DNA from 4 places in the Chryseobacterium sp. S90 genome. Region 1 is predicted to be linked to each of the others. Evidence: riboswitches for the same ligand, from Rfam matches in the RefSeq annotation. Region 1 holds a riboswitch; each other region holds the start of a gene.
What was found. A riboswitch is a leader RNA that binds a small molecule or an ion and turns the genes downstream of it on or off. The one in region 1 is predicted to bind cobalamin.
Positions count from the first base shown of each region.

Region 2: linked by a shared signal. The riboswitch ahead of metE (5-methyltetrahydropteroyltriglutamate--homocysteine S-methyltransferase) and the one ahead of ACLMCG_RS09215 (acyl-CoA thioesterase) in region 1 are both predicted to bind cobalamin.
Region 3: linked by a shared signal. The riboswitch ahead of ACLMCG_RS13855 (TonB-dependent receptor plug domain-containing protein) and the one ahead of ACLMCG_RS09215 (acyl-CoA thioesterase) in region 1 are both predicted to bind cobalamin.
Region 4: linked by a shared signal. The riboswitch ahead of ACLMCG_RS08520 (TonB-dependent receptor plug domain-containing protein) and the one ahead of ACLMCG_RS09215 (acyl-CoA thioesterase) in region 1 are both predicted to bind cobalamin.

Region 1 is NZ_JBLGCX010000002.1:317,150-324,790, reverse strand. It holds gene ACLMCG_RS09225 (GEVED domain-containing protein) at 1-608, opposite strand, end outside; gene ACLMCG_RS09220 (hypothetical protein) at 867-1,664, shown strand; cobalamin riboswitch at 1,699-1,879, shown strand; gene ACLMCG_RS09215 (acyl-CoA thioesterase) at 1,997-2,380, shown strand; gene ACLMCG_RS09210 (HD domain-containing protein) at 2,439-3,029, opposite strand; gene ACLMCG_RS09205 (XAC2610-related protein) at 3,031-3,732, opposite strand; gene ACLMCG_RS09200 (PadR family transcriptional regulator) at 4,287-4,616, shown strand; gene ACLMCG_RS09195 (PspC domain-containing protein) at 4,628-6,349, shown strand; gene ACLMCG_RS09190 (1-acyl-sn-glycerol-3-phosphate acyltransferase) at 6,666-7,244, shown strand; gene ACLMCG_RS09185 (PaaI family thioesterase) at 7,285-7,641, shown strand, end outside.
Region 2 is NZ_JBLGCX010000001.1:848,067-855,707, forward strand. It holds gene ACLMCG_RS03915 (aldehyde dehydrogenase family protein) at 1-1,102, shown strand, start outside; gene ACLMCG_RS03920 (helix-turn-helix domain-containing protein) at 1,229-2,026, shown strand; gene metE (5-methyltetrahydropteroyltriglutamate--homocysteine S-methyltransferase) at 2,131-4,434, opposite strand; cobalamin riboswitch at 4,610-4,796, opposite strand; gene ACLMCG_RS03930 (Lrp/AsnC family transcriptional regulator) at 4,992-5,453, shown strand; gene ACLMCG_RS03935 (enoyl-CoA hydratase/isomerase family protein) at 5,536-6,318, opposite strand; gene mmsB (3-hydroxyisobutyrate dehydrogenase) at 6,414-7,298, opposite strand; gene ACLMCG_RS03945 (enoyl-CoA hydratase/isomerase family protein) at 7,345-7,641, opposite strand, start outside.
Region 3 is NZ_JBLGCX010000004.1:412,390-420,030, forward strand. It holds gene ACLMCG_RS13845 (cytochrome-c peroxidase) at 1-1,023, shown strand, start outside; gene ACLMCG_RS13850 (transporter) at 1,036-1,983, shown strand; cobalamin riboswitch at 2,075-2,260, shown strand; gene ACLMCG_RS13855 (TonB-dependent receptor plug domain-containing protein) at 2,368-4,401, shown strand; gene ACLMCG_RS13860 (YncE family protein) at 4,398-5,531, shown strand; gene ACLMCG_RS13865 (cell surface protein) at 5,546-6,739, shown strand; gene ACLMCG_RS13870 (DUF5074 domain-containing protein) at 6,768-7,641, shown strand, end outside.
Region 4 is NZ_JBLGCX010000002.1:166,269-173,909, forward strand. It holds gene ACLMCG_RS08490 (Crp/Fnr family transcriptional regulator) at 1-410, opposite strand, end outside; gene ACLMCG_RS08495 (hypothetical protein) at 562-795, opposite strand; gene ACLMCG_RS08500 (GNAT family N-acetyltransferase) at 906-1,442, opposite strand; gene ACLMCG_RS08505 (VOC family protein) at 1,459-1,851, opposite strand; gene ACLMCG_RS08510 (hypothetical protein) at 1,871-2,656, opposite strand; gene pafA (alkaline phosphatase PafA) at 2,760-4,406, shown strand; cobalamin riboswitch at 4,534-4,711, shown strand; gene ACLMCG_RS08520 (TonB-dependent receptor plug domain-containing protein) at 4,743-6,569, shown strand; gene ACLMCG_RS08525 (YncE family protein) at 6,591-7,641, shown strand, end outside.

The DNA of each region.
Region 1 (7,641 bases):
ATCCATGCTGTTACAGTTGTCGTACCCGGAGTACCGGTCCAGGTATTGGTTACTGAAAGTTTATTTCCTGTACTTCCGATATAAAACTTTACCCTACGGCTCAGATCACTTCTGTAATCTGTGTAATTGGAAGAGCCGGAATCGCTTATCATTGGAGATGCTATCCCGGAAGAAGTTACTGTAACGTTGGAAATATGCATCATACTTGTATCTGTAGAGGCACTAGAACAGTAATTCAGTGTTGTTGTAAAAAATATAGGGTTTGACCACATTCCCTGAGTAGTGCATATTTTTGCTACCTGCACTTCATAAACTGTACAAGGCTGCAGATTCGTAATAGTAAATGAATTTTGCCCCGGTGTAGGAGTAGCTACCATCCAGGTAGTAGTTCCGGGTAATCTGTATCTGATAAAATTATTCGGGGTATCCGGATCAGCAGTCCATGTAACAGTTCCGGAGGTAAGGGTTATAGCAGACATCTGAACACCGGTGGGAACGTTCGTATCACAGTAAAATAAAGATTCTGATCCTGCTTCTATTTTGTTTTCTGCCTGAAAGCTGGAAATCCCCAAAATAAAAGAGAATACATAAAGTAGTTTTTTTGTCATGTTTATTAGTTTTTAAATTCTCTTGAAAAATAGGGATTTTATAGAACATACCTGATATTTATACTACATATTATTGTATTTTTTTAATACTTTTAAATCATACAAGTAAAAAACATATCCATTCAAGAGAATATCACTGTCAAAACCTATTTCTTATCATTGTTTGAAACAAATACAAGATTTTAAAGAACTGCATCAGTATAATTATCTTCCGAAAAGCATTTAATTTATATATTTGGGGATCAAAAAAATTTCATAATGACTTTCATAAACAAAGCATTCTATATATCGGCCTTGAGTATTTTTTCTTTAGCCCTTGTAAAAGGACAGAATAAAGTTCCTTTCGGAGTGGTAAAAGCTGAAGAAGGATATGCCAATGTACGGGTTCATAAAGACAATTACAGGAAAATTGTAGACAAGATCCGTATGCGTAAAGGAGATGTATTTGTTTATGTAAAACCTGCTCCCGGAGAAACAGAATGGATCTGGATCAAATATCCTGAAAAACAGGATGATGATAAACCGTTTGTACGGCATGAAACACTTGATAAAGAAGGAATGGTCAATAAAGAACGTATTGCTTATATAGATCAGCTTCCGGCCTACACTCCTTCCAAATCTAAAAACGGAAAATCACTTATTTTCACAGATAATTCTGATCCGAAAGTCCCTACTGCCCAAAGAAGCAAAGTAGTAATTGATATCTACCCTTCCAACGCCGGCTATCGTAAGAAGGAAAAAGATGCTGAAGGAAAACTTCTGACTATCGATAAAGTAAAGCCCTGGGGAATCGGAAATGATCTTCCTGAAGGAATGACTGAAATCAAATCGATCAGGGTACAACAACCCGGAAGAGGTTCTGTCTTTGTAAGAGAAGCCATCAAAAACATGTTCCAGCCTACAATGGATTTTGAGAACATTGGTGTAACCTCCCTGGATACCGACAATATTTTCTTATACATGATAAACGGTTCAGGAGAAAACAGATACACCACACTGTGGACGATCAAGAAAGGGAGAGTAATCAGCCAGATTATTTACCATAATCCGGAATAAATTCATTATTTTTGCACCCGAAAAGTTTTAACGCTTATTCATCACAGAAATTGGTTCTGCATCACTGCAGATTAAAAGGGAACCGTGTGAAAATCACGGACTGTCGCGCAACTGTAAGTAACTGAAATCTTTATCAAAGATCCACTGTGCGAGGCATGGGAAGGAGATAAAAGATGTTACAAGTCAGGAGACCTGCCTATTTCTTTAAACAAATAACTTTCGCGATTTGAAGTTGTATTGATCTGATGGATTGTTTCAGGGGTTCTCTAAGTTCCTGTCATTATTCTGTTGTTTTAATATCGTTTTCATTTCGCTTTAATTAATAATGATATATGACTACAGAAGAAAGAATTGAAGCATCCGAAACCAGAATCTTTAAAGCGGTTTTCCCTAACACAACCAATCATTACGATACCCTTTTTGGTGGTACGGCCATGCAGCTGATGGACGAAGTAGCTTTTATTACAGCCACCCGATTTGCCAGAAAAAGAGTGGTAACGGTGAGCAGTGACAAGATCGATTTCAAAAAACCTATTCCTGCCGGAACTATTGTAGAACTGATCGGGAAAGTTTCCTACGTGGGAAAAACCAGTATGAAAGTAAATGTTGAGATCTATACCGAGCAGATGTATTCCTACGAAAGAGAAAAAGCCATTGTGGGTGATTTTACTTTTGTAGCGATTGATGAATTCAAGAAACCAATCCAGATACTATAAATAATAAAGCTTCGGGCGGCCAGAGGCCGCCCGAAGCTTATTCTATGTTCTTTACATTTTATTTCACCACTTTTTCCGTTTCCAGACTTCTGTTCAACAGCAGTTCAAAAGCCTCTCCCATTTCGTCCGAAGCTCTATTGATGGCATTTTCAAGCATATTTCGGATTTGTCTTTCTGTTACTCCGGCTTCTGTCCAGCTTTTTCCTGAAGTATGAGAATTTAAGATAAACGGCATAATTCTGTCAATCCCACAGGCAAAAATAGCATCAGGAGTTTTTTCCTCTTCAAACTCAAGCCACAGATTGAAAAACTCTGTACGCAAAGGTTCGTCCAGGATTCCGAAAATCTTTTGGGCAGATGCTTTCTCTCTCTCAAACTTTCCTACCATTGCTTTTTCATCAAAAATAAAAGTATCACCAGCTTCTATTTCTACCAGATCATGAATAGAAAGCATTCTTATTACTCTCAACAGATCAATATCCGCGCGGTTTTTAGCATACGGAAAAAGAACCTGAGCCAGAATAATAATCTGCCAGGAGTGTTCTGCTGTGTTCTCTCTTCGGGAATCATCAGCATTATAATTTCTTCTCTGTACATTTTTCAAGGCGTCCACTGCCAGGATAAAGTCGATTTCTTTCTGAATTTTCATCTTACTTTTTATTTCTGTTATATTGATCTGCCGGATATACCTTTGTTTTGGTAATCCATTTATTATTGATCTTTTCTTTGGTTACTACCCTTACCTGATCCTCATTGGTCATATCTTCCTCTTTTTCAAGCACCCTGTCCAGTCCTTTATTCGGAATAACGGCATATTCTGTTGTGAAAACCCTGCAGCATCCGGATTTACCATAGGAAATAAGACGTTTGCGTTTGGCATCTGTTTCAAAAAAATCAAAGCCGCTTGAGCCCAGATCTGTAAGTTCTTCACTTTTTACAAATGCCATTCTTGTACTGTTGAATACATACACATCATAAGAAGCCGAACTGTAATTTCCCATATTTCCGTTCCTTATCGCTATATCTTCGGTTCCGTCAAAATTAAAATCATCTATAATTACTGAACGCTGGTCATTTGTCAGAGGAATCAGTTTCCCCGGAATCAATTTTTGTCCCTGTTCCGGATTTAAAACAAGATTATCAGAAACAAAACTCTGTACCTTGCTGTTATTATTGTCAAACAATTCTACCGTTCCTTTTCCCCCACATTGGCCATCATTACAATTTTCTATATGGATGATTGCGTTATATTTATTTGATACATTTTTTACTTCAAACTGATATTGTCCGAAACATGCAGGCCCAAGTAAAACAAAAGCCGATAAATGCCTATACGTATTTAATAAATTCATGGTAATAGTAAATAGATTTAGGTGTTTTTTTTCCTAACAAAAATACGAATCATAATACCGATCTCAAAATCCCGGCCTTATTATCTGTAAGGATCTGAAGCAAATTAACAACCATTAAATAAAAGAGTCTTTAATGATAGAAGCTGTTTCCCGCTATACGCTCATACTCCTCGCACCACCCAGAAGCCAATCTGCTGTGGGGTAACCGCTGCTATCGGGGCTAGATGAAATAGTGAGCAATAAAATAATTAATGAATAATGAGCAATTAGTAATGGGTAATCTGAATTGTTTCTGAATATTTTTCTCAATCACATCAAAAATTTTAACAACTTTTCAACTATTTTTCACTTAAATTCATTTTCTTAAAATTCTCAATAAAAATTATTCAATTGATTATCAATATTTTACATTATTTATTTTAAAAATTCCACTACTTTGTATTGCATAATACCATTTTATTTACATATCTTTGTAATGTAAAATCGAAATAGGTACAACTAGCTAGGTTCCGAACTTCGAAAATTATATAACTAATTAACAAAACTTATCAAAGATGAATACCGAAAATACCAAAGCGCAAATGCGAAAAGGAATTCTGGAATTCTGTATTCTAAGTCTCATCAATAATCGCGAAATGTATGTTTCTGATCTAATTGACGAACTGAAAAAAGGAAAACTGGATGTAGTGGAAGGAACCCTCTACCCTCTTCTTACAAGACTTAAAAACGGAGAGTTTCTCTCTTACAGATGGGAAGAATCTACAGGAGGGCCACCCAGAAAATATTATCAGATCACAGAAAAAGGAAAACTTTTCCTGGATGAACTTCAAAACACATGGAATGAGCTGACAGCCTCAGTAAACCACATCACTCAACAAAATTAAAAAACAAAGCTATGAACAAGACACTCTCAATAGGACTCGCAGGTTTTTCTTTTACAATAGAAGAACACGCATATATAAAGCTCAGCGATTACCTGAACGCACTGAGAAGCTCACTGGATGCTTCTGAGGCAGATGAGGTAATGCATGACATAGAAATAAGAATGGTGGAGATATTCAAAGATTCTCTGGGAAAACGCGAAGTGATCAACGATACCGATGTAGAAAAGGTAATCGCACAGATCGGAAGCCCGGAAAAAATTGAAGAACAGGAAGAGGCTTATTTTTCTGAAAAAACATCTACCAGAAAGAACTATTCAGGAAACAATTATACCGATAAGAAACAACTGTTCCGTGATCCGGAAAAACAAAAAGTAGCAGGTGTTTGCGCAGGTTTAGCTCAATATGTAGGAATGGATATTACTACCATGAGAGCCATCTGGCTGGGAATTTTCGTCTTAGGAATTTTCACTGCTGCAATCTCTTCTTCATTGATCGGTCTTTTATATGTAATCCTTTGGATTGTACTTCCAAAAGCTGAAACAGCGGCAGATTTCCTGAAAATGCAGGGAAAGCCTATGAACTTCGACAATCTTAAGAATGAGTCTAATAAATTGGTTCAGTTTGCCAATGAATCTACTCAGAGGGTCGGAGAAATATACAACGAAAACAAGCCTTACATCAACAACGCAGGAAGCGGAGTTTGGAATGTATTCAAGTATATCGTAGGAGGATTCTTCGTATTGATGGCTGTAGGAAGCATTATCGGAGTATTTGTATTATTCGGTCTTTTCGGGATGGATACAGACTTTCCTGGTGCCAATGAAATCAGATTCTATATGGATGACCAGGGGCTTGATAAAGTATTGGCAGCCATGATGGTCATCGGAAGCTTAATTCCGGCAATCCTTTTCAGCTTATTAAGTATTAAAATATTCTCTCCAAAAACAAAACTGAGAAACATCGGATGGGTAGTAGGAGGTTTATTCCTTCTTCTGATCGGACTGGGAACTTATTTTGGAATAAGCATGGCTAAGAAAGACATGATCTACAGAGGAAGTAAGGAAGATGTAGAGAATGTAGCCATCAATACTATTTCAGATACAGTGTATGTAGATGTAAAGCAAATCAACATCCCTCAGAATTTTAAAGCTTACAATAATGATATTTATTCTGACAAAAGAACAGTTTTCGAAGAAGATTATATCTCAGTAGATGTAACAAGAAAGCCAGATATTAAAACACCTTATCTGATCATTAAAAAAGAAGGAAAAGGATACAATTTCCCAATTCAGCTGACAGTTCCAGTAGAAGTTGTAAACAATAAAATACTCCTTCCAAACTATATCAAATATCCATACGAGCACAGATTCAGAGACTATAGCCTTGACTATGAACTTGTAGTTCCGCAAAAAGCAGTGGTTATTTCAATGAATAAAAACCATATCCACATGGATGGTGACTTAGATGGAGACGGTATCAATGACGATGAACAGGACAGTGATGAAGATAACAACAGTGTAAGAATTGAAAAAAATAAAATCACGGTAAACGGTTCCAGTATTGAGTACAACTCTGATGATAAGGACAGTATCATCGTAAATGGTAAAAAAGTTCCGAACAACCAGGCAAAGAAAGTAATTGATTCTGCAGTGTCCAATATCAAAAAATCAAATAAAGATATGGACATCAAGATCAAAGACGGAAAAAACGAAATTTCCATACAAACTAAATAATTAACTTCAGAGAGTGGTTAGAAGGTGTGGGTGGATGGCAACCGTTTGAAATTCACACCCTTCTTCTCTCAGAAAAGTGAAAATAAAGCTATATTTAGTTTCTTATGTAAAAAAAAAGTTTTAATTTCGTAGAGCTAAAATTTAATAACCAATCAACCAAAAACGCAACCTTATCATGATACAATTTGCAATGGAATTCGTAATGAAAATCGTAGATTTAATTAGCGGTTTGTTTTAAGAGCGATAATATTTCAATATATTTGTAAAGTATAACCAAAATTTGGTTATACTTTTTTGTTTTTAATTCAAGAAATCTATGAAAAAGCTGATAGGCAAAGCAATGTTAAAAATATTAGGCTGGAAAGTCGTTCTGCAGGGCGATGTCAACAACCTGAACAGGTGTATCCTTGTGGTAGCACCGCACACCCATAATATGGAATATATTTTAGGAAATTTCGCCTATTGGTCCCTGGAAAAGCCTTTAAAAATCATTATTAAAGATGCCCACACCAAAGCCTGGTACGGAAGCATTGTAAAAGGACTTGGAGGTATCGGGATCGACAGAAGCCAGAAAAATGATCTGGTTAATTTCGTAGCCAAACAGTTTGCTAAAGAAGATTTCAGTCTTGTTATTACCCCGGAAGGAACCAGAAGCTGGGTTCCGAAATGGAGAAAAGGATTCTATCATATGGCATTAGCCGCAAAAGTTCCCATCGTACTGGCCGCAGGTGATTTCAAAAGAAATATTGTTTATCTGGGTTATACCATTCCGTATGAAAGAATAGCATCCGTCCCTTTTTCAGAAATCATGCAGGAAATTCAGGACTATTATATCAAAAATGACATTGTTCCTAAAGTCCCTGCCAACTGGAATCCTAATATTATGGGAGAATAAGTAGAAAACAAAATCAATCATCATTTATCAATTATAAGAAATGAAAGGTCAGACAAAAGAAGAAATATTAGCATTCATCAATAACTGGGGCGATGTAACGCTTGCAAAAACTCTTGAAATAAAATTCATAGATATTGATCTGGAAAATGAAACCCTTACTGCCACGATGCCGGTTCTTCCAAGAACGCATCAGCCGTTTGGGATCATGCACGGAGGAGCAAGCTGTGTTTTGGCTGAAACCTTAGGGTCAAGCCTGTCCAATATATTTATCGATGGTGAAAAATATTACGGAGTAGGAACCAATATCAATTCCAATCATTTAAGAAGCAAAAAGGACGGAATTGTAACCGCTACAGCACGTTTTATCAGAAAAGGAAAAACCATGCATGTTTCAGAA
Region 2 (7,641 bases), on a different contig from region 1:
TGCAATTTCAGCCTTTATCACAACCATTACTACGCTGGAATCTTATGACTTTGAAAGAGCAGTTGGACATTCTAAAGTACGTTTTGAATCTTTGGGAGTGGTAGGAATCATTACTCCATGGAATGCCAGCAACAGTTTCATCTGCAACAAACTGGCTACCGCTATTGCTGCCGGATGTACAGCCGTTATCAAACCAAGTGAAATGAGTGCTGCCCAAACCCAGCTGCTTACTGAATGCTTCCATGAAGCCGGTTTACCTGCAGGGGTATTCAATATTGTAAATGGATTAGGAAATGTAGTGGGTGCAGAAATCACCCAGCATCCTGATATTGCGAAAATATCTTTCACCGGATCTACCCTTACCGGAAAATCGATTGCCAAAGGGGCTGTAGATACTATGAAAAGAGTAACGCTTGAACTTGGCGGAAAGTCTCCAAATATTATTCTTGAAGATGCAGATCTGGAAAAAGCTATTCCTATGGCTGTTTTCGGAGCGTATATGAACAACGGACAGGCCTGCATCGCTCCTACCCGCCTGCTTGTTCCCGAAAACAGATTGCATGAAGTAAATGAACTGGCTAAAAAGGCTGTAGAACAGGTAAAAGTAGGAAATCCTGATGAAGAAGATACTCTTGTAGGGCCTATGGTAAGCACAAAACAGTTTGAAAGAGTACAAAGCTACATCCGTCTGGGACAGGAAGAAGGAGCTACTCTGCTTGCAGGCGGCGAAGGCAAACCGGAAGGCTTTGAAAATGGTAATTTTGTCAAGGCAACCATTTTCACGAATGTTCATAATGATATGCGTATTGCTCAGGAAGAGATTTTCGGACCTGTGCTTTCTATTATTCCTTATACTAATGAAGAGGAAGCGGTTGCTATTGCGAATGACACTACTTATGGGCTGGCAGCTTACATCAGTTCTTCTGACAAAGCACATGCGGAACGTATTGCAGCACAGATTGATGCCGGAAGAATCTGCATCAACGGGTTTTCACATGATCCTTATGCTCCTTTCGGCGGGTTTAAGCAAAGTGGTATCGGCCGTGAGTATGGTGTATTCGGATTGGAAGCTTATCTGGAACCTAAAACCATTCTTGCCTGATAATAAAATCCTCAAAGTCTGTGATTAGCGGGCTTTGAGGATTTAATCAATAGGTAATTCATCATTGATCCTAAAAAAGTTTTGTAAGTTTGAAAAAGAATCCATCAAGAAAAAACCGTCTGAGCCATGAGCGAAAATAATATTCCCTTACCTATCAATTACTCCTGTCATTTTTCAGAATTCAGGGAAGGAGAACAGTTTGCAAGAATCCATAGTCTGGGGCTGGTCCTTTCCGGGGAAATGGAACTGAATGACGGAATCACAAAGACAATATTTAAAGAAGGTGAACTTTATTCTGCCAGAAAAAACCGTCTCCTGAAGTTTGCAAAATACCCACCTAAAAACGGGGAAATAAGAACGGTAACCATCTATTTTGATGAAGCTATCTTACGTGATTTCAGCCGTGAATATGGTTATCAGGCAGAGAAGAAAGACAATACTCCGGCTTTTATAAAACCGGATCAAAAGGCATTAACTTCTTTTATGTATTCTTTATTTGCGTATGAAGAGCTTCCTGCTTCTACAGAACTTCTGCGACTCAAACAGAAAGAAGCATTACTTCTGATGCTGAGCGATGATCCGGGTCTTAAGGATATTTTATTTGATTTCTCTGAGCCTTACAAAATAGATATTGAAACTTTTATGAACAAAAACTTTCATTTCAATGTCAATGTAGAGCGGTTTGCTTATTTGACAGGGAGAAGCCTGTCTGCCTTTAAAAGAGATTTTCAAAAGATATTTGGGATACCTCCAAGACAATGGCTGCAGCTTAGACGATTAAAGGAAGCTCATTTTCTGCTTACCCAAAAAGGAAGATCGGTTTCTGATATTTATCTGGATCTGGGCTTTGAAAATTTATCTCATTTCTCATTTGCATTTAAAAAGCAGTTTGGCTATCCACCGAGTTCATTACAGGCAAAATAACCTAGACTTCATCTAAAAAAATGTGAGGATCACTAAAATAACAGATCGTGCCATGAAAATCATAACACGATCTGAATTATTGAATCTAATTATTTTAAAGTTTTTTAAAGTGCATATTCTACGGAGGCTTCCTTAGCGGCTGCCACCATTGCTATTAAAGCTTTTTCTGTTTCTTCCCAGTGTCTTGTTTTCAGCCCGCAGTCAGGATTTACCCAAAGCTGATTGGCCGGAATGACGTTCTGGGCTTTTCTCAACAATTCAATCATTTCTTCTTTGGACGGAACTCTTGGGGAATGGATATCGTATACTCCCGGGCCGATTTCGTTCGGATATCTGAAGTCTGCAAAAGCATTCAGCAGTTCCATCTGAGAACGGGAACATTCTATGGTAATCACATCAGCATCCATATCAGCAATATTTTCAATAATATCATTGAATTCCGAATAGCACATATGGGTATGAATCTGTGTAGCATCTTCCACTCCGCTTGCTGAAATTCTGAAAGCTTCTACAGCCCATTTCAGGTAATTCTGCCAGTCTGTTTTCCGTAATGGAAGTCCTTCTCTTATTGCAGGCTCATCAATCTGAATGATTCTGATTCCAGCTTTTTCAAGATCCACAACTTCATCACGGATGGCCAGAGCAATTTGTTTACATGTCTCTGAACGAGGCTGATCGTCACGTACAAAAGACCATTGTAAAATTGTAACGGGGCCTGTAAGCATTCCTTTTACCCATTTTTCAGTCTGGGATTGTGCATATTGAGACCAATATACCGTCATCGGAGTTGGGCGGGAAACATCACCGAAGATTACAGGAGGTTTTACACAACGGCTTCCATAGCTCTGTACCCAGCCATTTTTCGTAAATACAAAGCCTTCCAGTTGTTCCCCGAAATATTCCACCATATCGTTACGCTCAAATTCCCCGTGAACCAATACATCTATTCCTATTTCTTCCTGCCAGTTGATGGTTCTCTGGGTTTCTTCCTTCAGTAAAGTATCATACTGCTCTGCCGTAAGCTCTCCTTTCTTGAATTTTGCTCTCCAGCTTCTTACCTCCGTGGTCTGTGGAAATGACCCGATGGTTGTTGTTGGAAATAAAGGAAGCTGAAGGACTTTCTGCTGTTCTTCTTTACGGATTTTGAAGGTATTGATCCTTTGTGCATCTTTTTCAGTAACAGCATTCGCTCTTTTCTTGACCTCATCATTATGAATAAGCGCAGATGTTCTTCTGCTTGCAATTGCTTTTTTATTTTCTTCAAAAGAGGCAAGAATCTGTTCATTTCCTGTTCCGGATGCCAGTTCTTTAAGTGTTACGACTTCGGCCACTTTTTGTTTTGCAAAAGCCAGCCAGTTTTTAATTTCCGGATTAAGAGTGATTTCAAAATCCAGATCACACGGTGAATGAAGTAATGAAGAGGAAGGAGCGATTAAAACTCTTTCAGATCCCAATTTCTCAACTGCTTTTCTGATGAAAGACAAAGATTTTTCAAAATCATTTTTCCAGATATTTCTTCCGTCAACTACTCCTAATGAAAGGCTTAAGCTTTCCGGAATACCATTCAGGATTTCATCCAACTGTTCCGGGTTTCTTACAAGATCCAGGTGCAATACATTCACAGGTAGTGATGCCGCAAGTGATTCGTTATCATTTAATCCTTCAAAATAAGTAGCCACAATGAATTTCAGTTTCGGGAAACGTTTTCTTATTTCGGTGTAAACAAAATAATAGGTTTCTTTGGCTTTCTCCGTTAAATCCAACGCTAGAAAAGGTTCATCAAACTGAATCCATTCTGCTCCCTGCTCCTGAAGTTTGGTTAAAATTTCAATATATACGGAAAGAAGATTTCCAGCCAGATCCAGCTTATCAAATCCTTCTTCTTTTTCTTTTCCTAACAGAAGATAAGAAACCAGCCCGATAATTACCGGTTTTGCATTGATTCCCGCTTGTTTTGCTCCTGCAAATTCATTGAAAATTTTATCTGAACTCAGTTTAAACTGCTGATTTTTATAAAACTCGGGAACGATATAATGATAATTGGTATCAAACCATTTTGTCATTTCCATTGCAGTGATATCCAATCCTTCTTTCTGGTATCCTCTTGCCATAGCAAAGTAAAGATCCAGCTCAGAGTTGTTTTTTTTAAGCACTACTTCATGATAACGTGTAGGAATTGCTCCCACCACAAGGCTCATATCCAATACCTGATCATAGTATGAAAAATCATTACATGGAATAAGGTCTATTCCTGCTTCTTTCTGAATGTTCCAGTTTTGGTTACAGATCGTTCTGCCTGTATTCAGAAGTTCTTCCAAAAGGATCTTACCTGACCAATATTGCTCGCAGGCTTTTTTGAGTTCTCTTTTGCTACCAATACGCGGATAGCCCAGAATGTGAGTTTGCATTTTTAAACTTTTTAATTAAACTTAATGGTAAAGTCCTTTTAAAATGCTTCGGAATGTTTTTACGGATAAAAATTTCAGGGATCACGATATAACAAACAATACAACTTCCCTCACAGAGAAAATGTATACATCCGATATATCATCTGTATGACCCAAAAGCTTCAGACCGCGAAAGCATTGTCAATTCAGTAAAGGCAGGTCTCCTGACTTGTAACGGTTTCCGTCATCCTTCCCGCTTTTGGCAGTGGATATGCAAGGACAGAAACCTTTGGCATGTTACTTACAGTTGCGCGACAGCTCGTGATTCTCACACGATTCCCTATTAATCTACGTTAAGTAAAACCTTTCCTGTTTGATGAAGTATCTCTAAGGAACTGTACTTTTAACGATGACAATAACCATCATTAAAAGTTTTTAATTTTGTGTAAAATTAACAATACAGAATAAACACACAATCAAATACAATTAATTAAGCAAAATAATCTTTTAAAATCATCAATAAAAGCATATAATTCTTTACATTTGACTGTTTTTATAATCTAAAAGAATATTATTCTGTGGAACAACTTGATGATAAGGATGTACAGCTGCTTAGGCTGCTCCAGAAAAATGCAAAACTGACCGTTAAAGAGCTTGCAAAGGAAGTGAACCTCTCCACTTCACCGGTTTTTGAAAGAGTAAAAAGATTGGAACAGGAAGGATTTGTGAAAAGATATGCTGCTGTTCTTGATGCTGAAAAGCTCAACCGTGGATTTACGGTTTTCTGTCAGATCAAGCTGAAAATTCACGACAGATCTATAGGCTATGACTTTGTGAAAGAAATTTTAGAAATTGAAGAAGTGGCGGAATGTTACAATATTTCCGGAGATTTTGATTTCCTTCTGAAAGTTCAGGTACGGGATATGAAACATTATCAGGATTTTGTGTTTAACAAACTGGGATCTGTAGATTCTATCGGGAGTACCCACAGTACGTTTGTTATGGCTGAGGTAAAAAACAATCATGGACTGACCATTTAAATAATGGAAAAACAGAGAATTGAAAATAGAAGATGATACTTAAGTTAAACCATGTTATTTCAATTCTCTGCCTTCCAGTTCATTAATTTCCTTTAAAGTCCGGGCTTCTTTTTTGTATGAATGCCCCGATTCCTTCATTATGATCTTCTGTTGTAAACAATTCCCCAAATAAAGCGGCTTCCTGCTTCAATCCGTCTGTGATATGCAGTTCAAATCCGGTATTTAGCGACTGTTTCGCTTTTGCAACGGCTACAGGTCCTCTTGCAGCAATTGTTTCTGCCAATTTTTGAGCTTCGTTCAGCAACTCTTCGGGAGCGAAAACATGATTGACAAAACCAAAGTCTTTACAGGCCTCCGCGGAATAAAATTCTCCGGAGAAAACCATTTCCCTTGCTTTGTATAATCCAATAGCTCTCGGAAGACGCTGGGTTCCGCCAAAACAAGGCAATAATCCTAATGTCACTTCAGGGAGTCCAAATTTTGCTTTTCCACTGGCAAGAATAATATCACAGGATAATGCCAATTCGCAACCTCCTCCCAACGCAAAGCCATTTACAGCGGCTATCACCGCAAACGGAAGTTCTTCAATAGCGTTAAAAGCTGTCTGCGCAACAATTGAAAACGCCTCTGCTTCTTCGGGAGTCATCTGCTGCATCGCTTTAATATCAGCCCCTGCAACAAAAGCTTTTTCTCCGGAACCGGTAATGATTAATACTCTGATATTTTTATCTGATTTTACCTGGTTAGCAAATGATTTCAGCTCCTTTAAAACCTGTTCATTCAAAGCATTTAAGGCCTGCGGACGGTTAATCGTCAGTGTTCCGATGTGACCGTTTTGTTGATATAGTAATGTTTCAAAAGTCATTTTTAGTTGATAGTTGATAGTTGATAGTTGATAGTTGATAGTTGAAAATTATTAAAAAGTGTTCACAGACAGTATTTTATATTCTGTTCAAATTTTTAAAGACCTCTGTTTAGAAATTGAATAATACTTGAAAAGTCTATTTTTCCGTTTCCGGATTCGCTCCACATTCTGTATAAATTCAATGCCGTATTGCCGAGAGGTGTGGATGTTTTGGTTTCCAATCCCGCTTCTGCAGCAAGGCCCAGATCTTTTGTCATCAGGTCTACTGCAAAACCTCCGGAGTAATTACGGGAAGCCGGAGCATTTTCCATCACACCCGGATAAGGATTATACACATCTAAAGACCAGTTTTTTCCGGAACTCTTCTGCATAATCTCACTTAAAATCTGAGGATTAAGACCATGTTTCACCCCAAGATTGATGGCTTCTGAAGTTCCGATCATATGAATGGCCAGCAGCATATTATTGCATATCTTGGCAACCTGTCCCGCCCCGGATTCTCCCGCATGGAATATATTCTGTCCCATACACTTGAGTATCGGCCGGGCTTTTTCATAGTCTTCCTGTTTACCACCAACAATAAAGGTGAGTGTCCCTGCCTGAGCTCCGGCAGTTCCTCCGGAAACAGGTGCATCTATCATCCTGCAGCCTTTTGAAACAGCAAGTTCAGCAACTGTACGGGCTGTAACTGCATCAATAGTACTGCTGTCAATCAATAATGTGTTTGGTTTCAGACTGCTTATAAACTCTTCTGAATAAAGATCAGCTACGTGTTTTCCTGAAGGCAGCATCGAAATCACAACATCTGCGCCCTTAGAGGCTTCTACAGCAGATTCGGCAGTCTGCCCTCCTTCTGAAACCAGTATTTTCAAAGCTTCTTCTGAAAGATCAAAGCCTATCACATGATGGCCTTTTTTGATCAGGTTAACGGCCATTGGACCACCCATATTTCCTAATCCTATGAATGCTATATTTGACATAATTTCTTAGTTTAAAGTTTAAAGTTGAGCGTTCAAAGCGTAATACTTAAATCTCCATTCTCAATTTTTCATTCTCCATTTTCAGTTCTTTAAAATAGGAATCTATCCATTCTTCTGTAATATCTTCCCATGTTGCGGGATGCCATTTCGGAGACATATCTTTGTCTACCAATAATGCTCTTACTCCTTCTGCAAAATCAGGGTGAATGCAGCATTGGCAGGATAGATTCAGTTCAGATTGAAAAACCTCCTCAAGGCTTAAATCTTTACCTTGTTTCAGTTGTCTGAAAATAATGTACGCTGAACTTGGAGATCCGGCTTCAAAGCTTTTCACACCGTTATT
Region 3 (7,641 bases), on a different contig from region 1:
TTGGTTCTGCTTGTATTGTTCCTGAGTTGTATTTCCTGTTCTGATGAGGTGATCCAGCCGTTGGAAAAAGATGAAGCGTACAATCTGCAGTTTCCTTCTTATTTTCCGGAAATGACTTTTGATAAATCAATCAATCCGGTAACTAAAAATGGAGTAGAGCTGGGAAGAAAATTATTCTATGAAGGGAGACTTTCCAGGAATAATACTATTTCATGCGGGTTCTGCCATATTCAGGAAAATGCATTCACCCATCACGGGCATACCGTAAGTCATGGAGTAGATGATAGAATAGGAATCCGAAATGCACCGCCCATTCAGAATATGGCTTTTTTGAAAAGATATATGTGGGACGGAGTGATTCACAACCTTAATGAACAGCCGATCAGTCCTATTACAGATGTCAATGAAATGGACAGCTCCATACCGGATGCTATTTCAAAGATAAAAGATGATCAGAAGTATAAAAAGCTCTTCAGAGAAGCATATGGAGATGAAACCATTACTGGCGAAAGAATTTTAAAAGCATTATCACAGTTTATGGCTTCTTTAATTTCTGCAGATTCAAAATACGACAGATTCAAGCAGGGAAAAGAACAATTGACTTCAGCGGAATCTCAGGGAATGGCTTTGTTCGGGCAGAAATGTGCTTCCTGTCATAGCGGAGAACTGTTTACGGATGAGAGTTTCAGAAATACAGGAATGTATTACAATACGGAGTTCAAAGACGCCGGACGGTACAGAGTTTCTCTCAATCAGGTTGACTGGATGAAATTTCGTGTTCCAAGCTTGCGAAATGTAGAATATACAGCGCCTTATATGCATGACGGAAGATTTTACACCTTAGAAGCGGTGCTCAATTTTTATTCAGATCAGGTAGAAGATAATCCCAATCTCGATCCTCAGCTGAAACAGAATGGCCATACGGGAATTGCCATGAACAGCCAGGAAAAACAATCCATCATTGCATTCCTGAAAACATTATCAGATAAAAGTTTTATCTCCAATCCAAAATTTGCAGAATAATTTATAGAAAACATGAAGAAGATTATAGCAATACTAAGTTTAATGGTATTTAGCCTGAACCAGGCCAATGTGATTAGAGACAGCGTGTATATTGCACCGGAAAGCTTTAGCAGATTTGATTTTGACGATGATTGTGATGCTTGCGGCTGTGCAGCTGGTAACGGATCTTCCGGATTTGAATCTTTACTCAATCCACAGTTTATCGGAATCAAATACTTTGCACAACATTACAAAGCAAAGGAGAATTTATTTGTAAAAGACCTTACACAAGATCAATACTTCAATACTTTACAGCTTTGGGGGAAAATTCCCTTGACTAAAAAACTGAGTGTTTATGCAAGCCTGCCCTTTCATTTCCATGAAAAGAAAACCATGCAGGGAGATATCAAAATCAATGGAATCGGAGATCTGAATCTGATGGGAATTTACCAGCTGATGAATTCTAAAGATAATTTCCATCACATAAGCGGAGGCTTGGGAGTGAAAATTCCTTTGGGGAAATTTGATGAAAAAGGTGCATCCGGAGTTAATCCGAGTTTTCAATTGGGAACCGGAAGCTGGGATTATCAGGCGGCTTTGAATTATAAATTTCAAAAGAATAAAGTGGCTGTATTGGTCAATACAGATTATACGATCAAAACGGAAAATAAGAAAAATTACCGTTTCGGAAACCAGTGGAACTATGCTGCGACAGGATTTTATCAGGTTGCCGGAAACGAAAAGTCAATCTTTTCTGTAAAAACCGGAGTGCAGGGAGAAGTGTATGCACAGAATAAACAGTTTGATGAAGCGCTGCCCAATACTGCGGGAAGTGCTTTGTATGGCAAACTGGGATTTGAAGCTTCTTATAAAAAACTGAGTCTGGGAAGTGAACTCATGCTTCCTATGTATACCCATTTGGCAGGTGGTGATATTGAAGCAAAATCCAGATTCAGTATTTTCCTGAATATTGGAATTTAAAATAAACCCCTTTTTAATAATGTTAAAGCTCCTTCGGGAGCTTTAATTGTTTATGAATCATGAATTTAATTGGGGGTTAGGAATAATTTTTTATCTTTGCCCGAAATTTGGTGAGCCATAAAAAGCTCTTAAAAGGGAATCCGGTGAAAATCCGGGACAGACCCGCTGCTGTAAGCTCCACACCAAGATTTTTGAAGAATATATCCACTGTTTTTTAATGGGAAGGATTTCAAAAATGGAGTAAGTCAGAAGACCTGCCAGAAAATAATCGTTTGACGCTTTCGTGGAATAAAGCTTAGGACATCAATGATTCTGTGCAGTGACAGCTGTGCTTTGTCATTGTTTTCTTATACCATTAGCGTCATCATTATCCTAAATGAGCTAATGGCGGCAAAACTAATTACTTCTACAATTTATAAAGCTGTTTTCACAATACTGGTGATGACATCTCAGCTTTTATATTCCCAAAAAAAGAAAAATGATACGCTGAAGGAAGAATCCATCAAGGTGATCAGTCTCTACAAAAAAAATTTTAAAGAAATCATTCCGGCACAAACCATCCAAGGGGAAGCACTTGAAAGACTGAACAGTCATTCTGTAGCAGATGCGCTGCGGTATTTCTCCGGAGTTCAGATTAAAGACTATGGTGGAATAGGAGGGCTGAAAACCATTAACGTCCGAAGTCTCGGAAGCCAGCATGTAGGAGTCTTCTACGACGGAATTCAACTGGGAAATGCCCAAAACGGTCTTGTTGATCTGGGAAGGTATTCTTTGGATGATCTTGAAGAGATATCATTATACAACGGGCAGAAAAGTGAAATCTTCCAACCGGCAAAAGATTTTGGTTCGTCCGGATCTATTTATTTACAACCTAAAACTCCTGTGTTTAAGGGAATAAGGAGAACCAATCTTGTAATAAGAGCAAAAAGTGCTTCCATTGATCTTTTCAACCCGTCATTCCGATTGGAGCAGAAAATTTCAGACAGAGTTTCAGCCAGTTTCAGCGCAGAATTTATGCAAAGTGACGGAATTTACAGATTTCGATATGCCAAGAAATATCCTGACGGACAGCAGGCTTATGACACGATCGCAAAAAGACAGGATTCAGATATTAAGGCAAAACGTTTTGAAACTTCTTTAAATGGAACTTTGAATAATGGAAGCTGGAATATCCGTGGTTACGGTTACATTTCAGACCGCGGAATGCCGGCACCTATTGTGAACGGCCGTTTTGGAGGAAGAGGAGCGAGACTTTCCGATGAAAATTATTTCGTACAGGCCAATCTTCGGAAAAAACTGTTCCCAAAATTTGAAACACAGCTGAAAGCAAAATTTGCCTACGATTATACCCATTTTATGGATACCGTTCGTTCGCAATCTATTATGTATACGGATAATGTCTACATCCAAAGAGAAGTTTATCTTTCTTCATCCAATATCTATTCAATTACTCCCAACTGGGATGTGAGCCTGAGTGGAGATTTTCAGTACAATAATCTGGACGCCAATCTGGATAACTTTTCTTATCCTACACGTTATACTACATTAGTCGCTTTGGCAACAACCTACCAGTGGAACAGGTTTAAAATTCTGGGAAGCCTTTTGGGCACATTTACCTTTGAAGAAGTAAGAAAAAACAAAAGACCGGGAGATAGCAGAGAATGGAGACCCGCTGTATTTATGAGCTACCAGCCTGAAATAATTCCTGAACTTACCCTCAGAGCTTTCTATAAAAGAATTTTCCGACTGCCTACTTTCAATGATTTATATTACACGAATATCGGAAACACTTATCTGAAGCCGGAATTTACCAATCAGTATGATGTAGGATTTACCTACCAGAAAAACTATAACAATCATTTCTTTAAATCTTTTTATGCTAAAGTAGACGGCTACTACAACAAAGTACAGGATAAAATTGTCGCTGCTCCTAACGGAAGTATGTTCCGCTGGCTGATGATGAACCTTGGATTGGTGGAAATCATTGGTGCTGACGTAAATGTTCAGGCAGAAATGCAGTTGGGAAAAGTAAAACTGAGGCCATTACTTTCTTACACCTATCAAAGTGCAAGAGATATGACAGACCCTGAAGATACATTTTACAAAAATCAGATTCCTTACACACCATGGCATAGCGGATCATTTGCACTGATGGCCGATTATAAAGACTGGAGTTTCAATTACAGTGCAATGTATGTAGGAAAGCGCTATGATGTGAACCAGGATAATATTCAATACAATTATGTACAGCCTTGGTATACTCATGATCTCTCTGTTCAGAAGAAATTCAACTGGGCGGATCATCAGTTTAAAGTAAGCCTTGAAATGAATAATATCTTCAATCAATATTATGATGTAGTAATCAACTATCCGATGCCGGGAAGAAATTTTAAACTTATCCTAAACTTCACCTTATGAGAAAACTAAACTTTTATTTTCTGTTTCTTGCTTTAGCTTTTCTTACTGCATGCCGTACAGATGATATCATCGTCCGTCAGGAAGTAGTGGAAGGACTTCCTTCAGAAAATACAGCAATAAAAGGATTCTATATGCTGAACGAAGGGAATATGGGAAGCAACAAATGTACACTGGACTTTTTTGATTATACAAAAGGAACCTATTACAGAAACATCTATGCAGAAATTAATCCCAATGTGGTAAAAGAGCTTGGAGATGTAGGAAATGATATCAAAGTTTACGGAAGCAAACTGTATATCGTAGTCAATGTTTCCAATAAAATTGAAGTGTTAGATGCTAAAACGGCTAAACGTATTACTTCTATTCCCTTACAGAACTGTCGTTATTTAACCTTTAAAGACGGGAAAGCATATGCCAGCAGTTATGCAGGTCCGGTAGCAATCAATCCAAAAGCACCTAAGGGAAAAGTGGTGGAAATTGATACTACTTCTCTTTCCATCCAGCGTGAAGTGGTTGTGGGGTATCAGCCGGAAGAAATGGAAATTGTAGGGAATAAACTGTTTGTTGCTAATTCCGGAGGATACAAAGCTCCCGATTATGATAATACTGTTTCAGTAATTGACCTGAATACTTTTACTGAAATCCAGAAGTTAAATGTTGCCATCAATCTTCATCACATTAAAAAAGACAATTACGGTGATCTGTATGTAAGCTCAAGAGGAGATTACTATAACATTCCTTCCAGCTTATACCTTATAGATGCGGCAACGGGAATGGTTAAAAAAGATTTCCATCTCGCTGTGAGTGAAATGACAATTGTGAATGATAAACTCTATTTCTACGGAAACGAATTCAATTACAACACCCACAGCTATAAAAAGAGCTTTGGAATCATTGATGTAAAAACAGAACAGATCATTGCCAACAGAATTTTTGATAAAGAATACGAAACTGCCATTAAAACACCTTACGGAATTGCGGTAAATCCAATCACAGAAGACATCTATATTACAGATGCAAGAAATTATGTTTCTCTTGGATTTGTGTATTGCTTTGATAAAAACGGACATTTTAAATGGAAAACAGAGGGCGGAAATATTCCGGCTCACTTCACCTTTTTATACAAATAATTAAACTTTAAGAAATGAACAGAAATACCTTTACTTATTTAAAAACCGGGGTTTTATCATGTTTCCTGGTAGGTGCGATAGCCTGTAAACATGATGACACAGATGAGTTTACCTTTAATGGTCTTGATGATTCTTATTCCATTGAGCGTTTTAAGGTGTTGAGTATTCCTACCAATGCTTCAGGATCTGTTACATGGAGTATCAATGACTCTATTATCTCTCAGAATTCAGAACTTGAATTTATCAGTCCAACGGCAGATGCTTATCCTTTGACTTTAAAAATTAATAATAAAGGAAATGAACAGGTTTATCACTCTAAAATTATCGTTACCAAAGAAAAAACACCTTACAGTAAATATATCGCTAAAGTATTGGAGTTCCGTCCTGCTGTAGGACAGTTCATGAACGAGATTCCGGAATATTTACCTGGAAATACAGCTGCAAATATGCTTCAGAAAGCAAATGAGTCATTGGTGGGAGGTAATTCTACTATGATCAGCCTGGGCGGATATGGCGGATATGTGATTTTCGGTTTTGATCATACCATTCCCAATCTGAATGGAAGAGATTTTAAAGTGCTGGGAAATGCATTCTTTGGAAATGATGCTGCTGATCAGCGTTCCGGCTCTTGTGAACCGGGAATTATTATGGTAGCCTACGACAGAAACAAAAACGGAAAACCTGATAATGATGAATGGTATGAAATTGCAGGCAGCGAATATTTTAAAAACGCAACCGTAAGAGATTACAGTATCACCTATCATAAGCCTGACGAAAATAAAACTCCCGTACCCGGAACCGAATTCTGGCAAACCGATGTAGAATATATAAAATGGAGCGACAATCTGGGGAATCAGGGTTTTAAAACAAAAAATACCTTCCATGCACAAAGCTATTATCCTTTATGGTTTACCGATAGTTCTTACGGATTTTCCGGAACAAGGCTGGCAAATAATTTTTATGATCAGAACGGGGACGGATCCTATTGGGTAGGGAAATCATATGATTTCGGATATGCTGATAATGCTCCGAATAATGATGAAGCTTCCAATATTGATATTTCCTGGGCCGTAGACAGAAGTGGGAAATATGTAAAACTTCCCGGAGTCGATTTTATGAAAATATATACAGGAGTCAATCAGGAAGCTGGCTGGCTGGGTGAAGTTTCTACAGAAGTGGCAGGAGCTTACGATTTACATTTCAAATAATAATTCAATCTATTTAAATTAATAAAAAATGAAAAAGTTTTATCTTTTTATGATGCTTTTTCTGTTTGCATGCCTATCAAATGCACAGATAAAAGTTCAGGGTGTTCCCAGAAATGATATTTCAGGGATCAGCAATCTTAATACCACTACAATCAGTTTTTCTGATATCCAGTATTGGGTAGGATCGGGAGCCAATCAGGCTGCTTTTGTAGTACAGTGGAACGACAGCAAAAATCCTGATGCGATGGTGTGGGGATTCAAATGGGACGGAAATGCTACAGGTGAAGATATGCTTAAAGCAATTGCTAAAGCAGATCACAGACTATACACATTGCTTTACCAGGGAACACAATTTGGATCAGCAGTAGGAGGAATAGGTTTTGATCTGAACGGTCAAGGGACCAATGCACTGATCAAAAGTGGAAATACCACTTATCCGTTATATCCGGTGAATGGTTTTGTCAATACTACAGCGTACGATTTTGACAGCTATACCATCGTAGATGCCGCTAACGATCATTGGCAGTCCGGATGGACGGTTAACGGATATTGGTCTTATTGGGTAAAGAATCCTGCTGATGCTGATTTCGGATATTCTAGCGTTGGAGCTTCTTCACGTGCATTGGAAAACGGATCATGGGATGTCTGGAATTTTAATGTAGGCTTTAATCAAACACCTGTCTCCTCTACCATCACTCCCGTTTCTCCCTATGTAGCTTCCAACAACTTTACCAACGGATATTTCATGGTGAACGAAGAATGGTTCGGTCATACCAACGGTTCTGTAAACTTCATTGATAATAACGGTCAGATCAATTACCGTGTGTACAGTAACGCAAACAACAATCAGGCTTTCGGTGCAACTACACAATACGGAACAATCTATGGCGATAAATTCTATT
Region 4 (7,641 bases), 150 kb from region 1:
AATAGATTTGAAAATTCCTCCTGCCTGGAGGCAAACTGACGGATACAATGGCGTCCCAACGTTTCAATTTCAGGAGCCTTTCCGGCAGCTTCAAATAACTTTATCTTATCAAAAATAATAGCATTAATTTCTTCACATGCGTTGATATTAAATTCAGATTGCTGTCCGCTTCCAAAACTGCTGATATTGGTTACTATTTCGTTCTCAAAGAAAAATCCGGTGTTTTTTATAACTCCTTCTATTTCGTAATAGCTTTTACAAAACCCTTTATCAATATAAAATAGTGAATGGCAGATTTCACCTTCCTTTAACATCAGTTCATTTTTCTTGTAATGTCTTTCCGAAAGGGCAGGTTGAAGTATATTCCAGCTTTCATCAGAAAAAGGAGTAAGGGACCTGATGTATTTCAAAAGATTTTGCATGATATTGTGTGATCCTGTTTCTGCGAAAGTAATAAAATTGGTGGAGATTACTTGTATGATTAGGTTTTTCCTCGGAAGAGAGTAATAAAAAAAGAGCGGTAAAAACCGCCCTCCACAAGATTTTATCTAACAAAATATATTACATATAAACACAACCGCATCCGGTTTCCCATTCCTGGCAAAGACGCATCGGTTCATTACAGCCAGGGTTGCCACCGCCACCACCGGAAACTCTGTAACAAGTACCATCGTTGCAATAGTATGAACCTACTGTTGGAGGACAATTACCATCCATGTCACATAAAGCATAAGGAGTGTCACCACCACTTATCAGCACAAGCTGGCTTCTCTTTAGTTTTTTTAAATTTTTCATAGTAATAATCTTTAATTTGTTGATTACTAATATATAGAAAAATTAGCACACCGACAAGTGTTTTAAATAACAGAGATTAAATATTTTATAATAATATCTTTTGATCAGGTTTATTCCACATCTAAAGTCATAAAAAGAGCAATCTCGTCCGGATTATTGTATAATCTTGTGTTCAGCCCGGTAATATTGAATCCCATTCTTCTGTAAAACTGAATAGCCGGATAGTTGGTATTCTGTGTTTCCAGTTCAATGACTCTGCAGTTTAATCTACGGGCTTCCTTAATGACACTTTTAATCAGCATAATTCCGATTCCCTGCCGTCTGTGCTTTTCGTCAATCAGTATGTTTTCTATGTATAGGCTGTTGTTCCAAGTTCTGTGCTCACAGATGATCCAGCCTGCAAGATCTTCACCAATGAATGCTCCAAAAGAATTTTCCTGTTCTATAAGACTATTAAGTTCTTCAAATTCTTCAGAAGTAGTCTCCCAGTTTTTAGTATAAGGTAAAGACTTTTCTTTTAAGTTAAACTCGAAAGAACCTCCAAACTCAATAGAGGAAACCGAATAAATTCTGTCCGTTGTATAGCCGTTATGTCCCCAGTTTATACTTGGATCGGCGGTTAGTTTTTGTAATTTTCTTATTTCCACATCAAATGTTTTAAACTTATTGAATTTCAGTACAGATTTCTACCAGGTAATTATTGGGATCTTTGATGTAAGCTGTTTTTTGTCCCCAAGGTTTTACAGCAATATCTTCATACAGTTCAGCGCCATTTTTTATTCCTTTTTCCACCAAAGCTTCTACATCATCAGTAACAAATCCCAGTTCCATTCCAAAAGGTTTGTCTTCCGTTTTTGAAGTTAAGAAACCTTTTTTAATATTAGAACCTGCAAGGTTTACAGCAGCAAATGACAGAGTGGTTTCTCCGGTCAGCAGTTCTCCATAATCTTTTTCAGGAGTGATGAATTTTATTCCAGAACCGAAGGTGTTTTTATAAAAGTTCATAGACTGTTCTACATCTTCCACGTACAGAATGACATATTTGAATTTGATAATAGTATTGAATTAAAATGGTTTATTTTTTATTTAAAATATATTCCTCATCCACCATGAGTTCTACATGAGGACCCCGTAAAGGATATTCTTTAAAGCTTCCGAAGTGTCCGAAATGAAAAGGATATTTCTGAGTAAGCTGCCGCACTTTACTTCCAAAAGAATTGATATCAACCTTTTGAACAGATTCCATTTTCTGTCTGCCATTGGTGAAAAAGAGCATCAGATTACAATGATCTTTAAAATCGAAATCATTATAGTAAAATACATTGAGATTTTCTTCTTTACCTATCCGCGCTAAATCATCAATAAGACTTTGTTTGTATTGCAGAGGCAGATTACAATCAATTCTGGCAGCGTAATTTTCTGCATTGCTTTTCCTGAAGTCAGAACCAACCATCTGAATGAAACGGTGTTCTATATTTTTGAATTCTTCTTTTTCCGGAGCATAACTTTTGCTGGATTGGATGGTAAAAGGAATACTGGAATCTATCAATTCAGCATGTTCGCGAATCAACAGTTCTTCTATTTCTTTTGCCATTTGAAAATGAAAATCAAAGAGCTGATAATCTCCGATATTGATGATCAGCTGGTTTTCATTGATATTCAAGTGCAGATAAGTTTTTTTGAAATGCTCTTTCAATGTTGCCAGCTTTCCGATAAAATCATCCATATTTTCTACCTGAACTCTTGCTGCCAGTTCTGCTGGATTATCAGCATGTCCGCCATATCCCGGATAAAATTTGAAGAATTTAAAGTCATATAAATCATTTGGAAATTTGAAATACCAGTATACGCCTAAAATCATGGAAGATTGATTGATGAATTGTACAATAATCAAAATTAAATAAAATTTCACACTCCAAAACTTTCAAAACCCTTAAATTTGTTGTCAATAAAAATTTACTTGGATGCTTAGGAACATTTCAATTGCGGCAGCTACTTTTTTGTCCGTAGTTACAATCAATGCACAGAAGAACAAAAATACCCAACTGGAAAGACCCAAATTAGTTGTAGGTCTGGTAGTAGATCAGATGCGTTGGGACTATTTATACCGTTTTTATGGTAAATATGGAAATGACGGTTTCAAAAGACTTTTGAATACAGGATATTCTTTAAATAATGTACACATTCCTTATGTTCCTACCATTACAGCTTTGGGACACACGTGTATCTACACAGGTTCAGTACCGGCTATTCACGGAATTGCAGGAAACGACTGGACAGATAAAGAAACCGGGAAAGGAGTTTACTGTACTGCAGACGAGAGCGTTCAGCCAGTGGGAACAACCAATGTAAAAACCGGAAGCCATTCTCCAAAAAATCTTTGGTCTACTACGGTGACTGACGAATTGAGATTAGCAACCAACTTCCAGGGAAAAGTAATCGGAGTTTCTTTGAAAGACCGTGCTTCTATTCTTCCTGCAGGGCATACTCCAAACGGAGCTTTCTGGTTTGATGACAGCACAGGAAATTTCATTACAAGTACATGGTATATGAATGATCTTCCTCAATGGGTAAAATCATTCAACTCTCAGAATCTTCCTGAAAAATTAGTAGCCAACGGTTGGAACACCTTACTTCCAATCAATCAATATACGGAAAGTGCACCGGACAATTCTTCTTGGGAAGGACTGCTGGGAAGTGCAAAAACACCTACTTTCCCCTACAGTAATTTAGCAAAGGATTATCAGGCTAAAAAAGATAATATCCGTTATACACCTTTTGGGAATACGCTGACATTGAAGTTGGCAGAAGCTTCTGTAGAAGGTGAAAAACTGGGTGGAGATAATATCACAGACTTCTTAGCGATCAACCTTGCATCTACTGATTATGCAGGTCATAAGTTCGGACCGAATTCTATTGAGGTAGAAGATGTTTATATCAGATTAGATCAGGATTTAGCAGAATTCTTCAATTATCTGGATGCTAAAGTAGGAAAAGGTGAGTATACGGTTTTCCTTTCTGCAGACCACGGTGGAGCGCATTCTGTAGGATTCCTTAAAGAGCATAAAATCCCGACAGGTTTCTTTGGTGAAGATGCAGAAAAAAATCTGAACCAAAAACTGAAAGATAAATTTGGAGCTGATAAACTGATCAATGCGATTGATAACTATCAGATTTATTTTGACAGAAAAGTATTGGCTGACAGTAAGCTTGAATTGGATGATGTAAGAAACTTTGCTGTAAAAGAAATTGAGAAAGATCCTACGGTTTTATATGCAGTTTCTGTAGATAAAGTTCAGGAGGCAAGTATTCCGGAACCCATCAAACAAAGAATTATCAACGGGATCAACAGACAGAGAAGTGGAGATATCCAGTTGATTTCTCATGATTCTATGCTTCCTCCATATTCAAAAACAGGAACTACCCACAGTGTTTGGAATTCTTATGATTCACATATTCCATTGATCTTTATGGGTTGGGGAGTTAAGCAGGGAGAAAGTAACAAAGCTTATCACATGACAGATATTGCACCTACGGTATCTTCCCTATTGAAAATTCAGTTTCCAAGTGGAAATGTAGGAAACCCAATTACAGAAGTTATTGGTAAATAATTGCATACGATTATTCTATGATACATGGCTGCTTTCAACCGAAAGCAGCTTTTTTTGTGAGTTATTGCTTCAAATTTTCAATCTGATACACTCTCATCTCACTTTTTGGCAAATACATATAAAAAACTATCTTTGCAAAAATTTTGGTTTCCAGTATTTTGGAATGAAAAGGGAATCGGGTGTAACTCCCGGACTGTCCCCGCAACTGTAAATCGCAATAAAAGTTTCTGCAAACAGCCACTGTCTAAAACGGGAAGGAGCAGAATGCGAAAGTCAGGAGACCTGCCGGAATTATAATAAAAAAACATATTGCTTTCGGAGGAAAAGTAAAAGAGTATGGATATAAAAAGATCTTTAGTACTGCTTTTTTCATCTTATGGCTGTTTTCTTTTTGGACAAGAGAAAACCATTGACACTATTTATGTCTTCGACAACCAGATGAATAGGGTGAAACTTTTTCATCCCGTAAAAATAATTTCGGCAGAAGAGGCCGAGAAAAACTCCAGTAATCTTTCTGAACTTCTGAGATTTCAGTCACAGGTATTTATCAAAGAAAATGGCCGTGGAGCTGTTTCTTCACCTTCTTTCAGAGGAACTACTGCCCAGCAGACCGCCTTTGTATGGAATGGGATTAATATCAACTCCAGCTTCTTAGGACAGGGAGATATCAATAATATTGCTTTGTTCGGATATGACCAGATCGGTATAAAAGCCGGCGGAGGAAGTGTAGTCTATGGAAGTGGTGCTATCGGGGGAAGTATTCACCTTAATAATACGCTTGATTTTAATAAAGGCTTCCATGGTTCTTTATTTTCTGAAGTTGCTTCTTTTAATACCTATAATAATTTTGTAAAAGGTTCTTACAGCAATGATAAGTTCAGTTTTAAAGCTTCAGGAAATTATTCTGTAAGCGAAAATAATTATGAGGTAAGTGATCTGAATTACATCAACAGAAATGGGAATTATTACAATACAACCTTCAATGTAGGAGCATCCTATAAATTGACGGATGATCATAAAATTTCGTGGCAGAGCCAGTTCTTTGATTCTTCACAACATTATCCAGTGTATGAAGAAACGGGAACAAAAACAAAATATAAAACACAAAGTATAAGAAGCCTTCTTTCCTGGGACTGGAATAAAACAAAGTTCAGCAACTCTTTTAAAGCTGCTTATACAGAAGAAAATTTTCAGTATTTCGGTTTGCTAAACCTGCCTAAATCCAGTGGCGGAACAGGGAAAAATTACATCTTTAAAAATGATTTCAATTACTTCCTGAATTCTAAGTGGAATTTTAATATTATCGGAGAATTTCAGATCAATAAAGGAGAAGGATATGCGAGCGGAATATCCAATGTCAGCAGAAATGTTGGTTCCGTTTCCGGATTGTTGAGGTATTTTGCAACTAAAAACCTGCGTTTTGAAGGTGGATTCAAGAAAGATTTTGTAGAGGATGTGAAGTCACCGTTTATGTATTCATTCTCCGGAAAATGGAGTGCTGCAAAATGGTATGATGTAAGCGTTAATGTGTCAAAAAACTTCAGATATCCGTCATTTAATGATATTTATTATGAACCGGGAGGAAATAAAGAGCTGAGACCGGAAACCTCTACTCAGGTAGATATGACTAATGAGTTCAAAGTAGGGGATTTCAGACTTACTTTGTCTCCGTATTATATGAACATTACAGATCTTATTGCATGGCTTCCTACGGCCAAAGGATACTGGCAGGCATTCAATGTCAATAAAGTTGAATCTTTCGGATTAGAATCTCAGCTGTCTTTTAGTAAACAATTGGGTAATCATAAATTCAGAGCGAATGCAGGATATTATTATGCAAGATCCATTGATAAAGAAACGCAGCTTCAGAGGCCTTATGTGCCTATGCATAGAGGAAGTGCCAATATAGATTATGAATACAGTTTCTTTAAGTTTTTTGCACAGGGATTACTGAATGGTGTTACCTATACCACAAGTGATGAAAAGAGATCAGATGCCATAGATCCTTATTTTCTTTTGAATATGGGTGTTTCAGCAACTTTAGCGAAAAAATATACCTTAGGATTTAAAGTGAATAATGTAACAAATACCTACTATAAAACGGTTTCTTTTTATCCTTTACCGAAAAGAAATTATAGTGTATATGCAGCAATAAATTTTTAATAAATTAAAATTGAATAAATTATGAAAATAACTAAACTTTTAACTGTACTATTTGCAGTAGTGTTATTATTTAACATGTCTTCATGTACAAGCGATTCCGCTGAATTTGAAGTTTCTCCGATTACTTACCAGAACGGGTATTTCATAGCTAATGAAGGTAACTTCAACAGTCAGGGGGCTAAAGTAACATTCCTGACAAGAGATCTGAGCCTGAAGCAGGATGATGTATATGGTTATAATAACAATAAAGAAATTCTGGGTGATGTTCTTCAGACCATTGGTCTTAACGGAAATAAGGCTTATCTTGTGATAAATAACTCAAACAAAATTGTTGTAGTAGACCGTTATACATTTAAAAAGCTAGCCGTAATTACGGATCAGATTGATAATCCAAGAGGAATTACTTTTGCTAATGGCTTTATCTATGTTTCCAACCTGAACTTCTCTACGAATGCAACAAGCGTAACCAAATATAAAGCTTCTGACAATTCATTTGTAAGCAAAATCACTATGACAGGTGGGGCTGATAAAACAGTAGAAGCAGGTGGAAATGTTTTTGTACAGAATGCTACGTCAGGATTCGGAAATATGATTACCTATATCAATACTTCTAATGACAGTAAGACTGAAATTACGGTTCCGAATGGTAAAATTAACAGTACTATTTCATACAAATCTAATGTTTACACAGTTTCTTCAACAACTGCAAATTCTTATGTCTATAAAATTTCAAGCACAGGAGCAATAACTCCGGTAGTAACACTGACAGGAATTCCAAACGCTACAAACCTTCAGATTGATAATGATAAGATCTACTTCAGTTCTGCAGATAAAGTATATACAACAAGTTTAGCTACACCAACCGTTCCTACAGCTCCATTGTTGACAGCTGCAGATGGTGGCCCTTATTTTACGCTTTATGGATTTAATGTTATTGATGGAAGAATCTTCGCGTCAGATGTTAAGCAATTTACAGCAGAAAGCGAAATGGTAATATATTCAGCAACTACGGGTAGCAAAATGAGTTCTCTTAAAACAGGAGGTCTTGGTGCTAACGGTACTTTTCTGAATC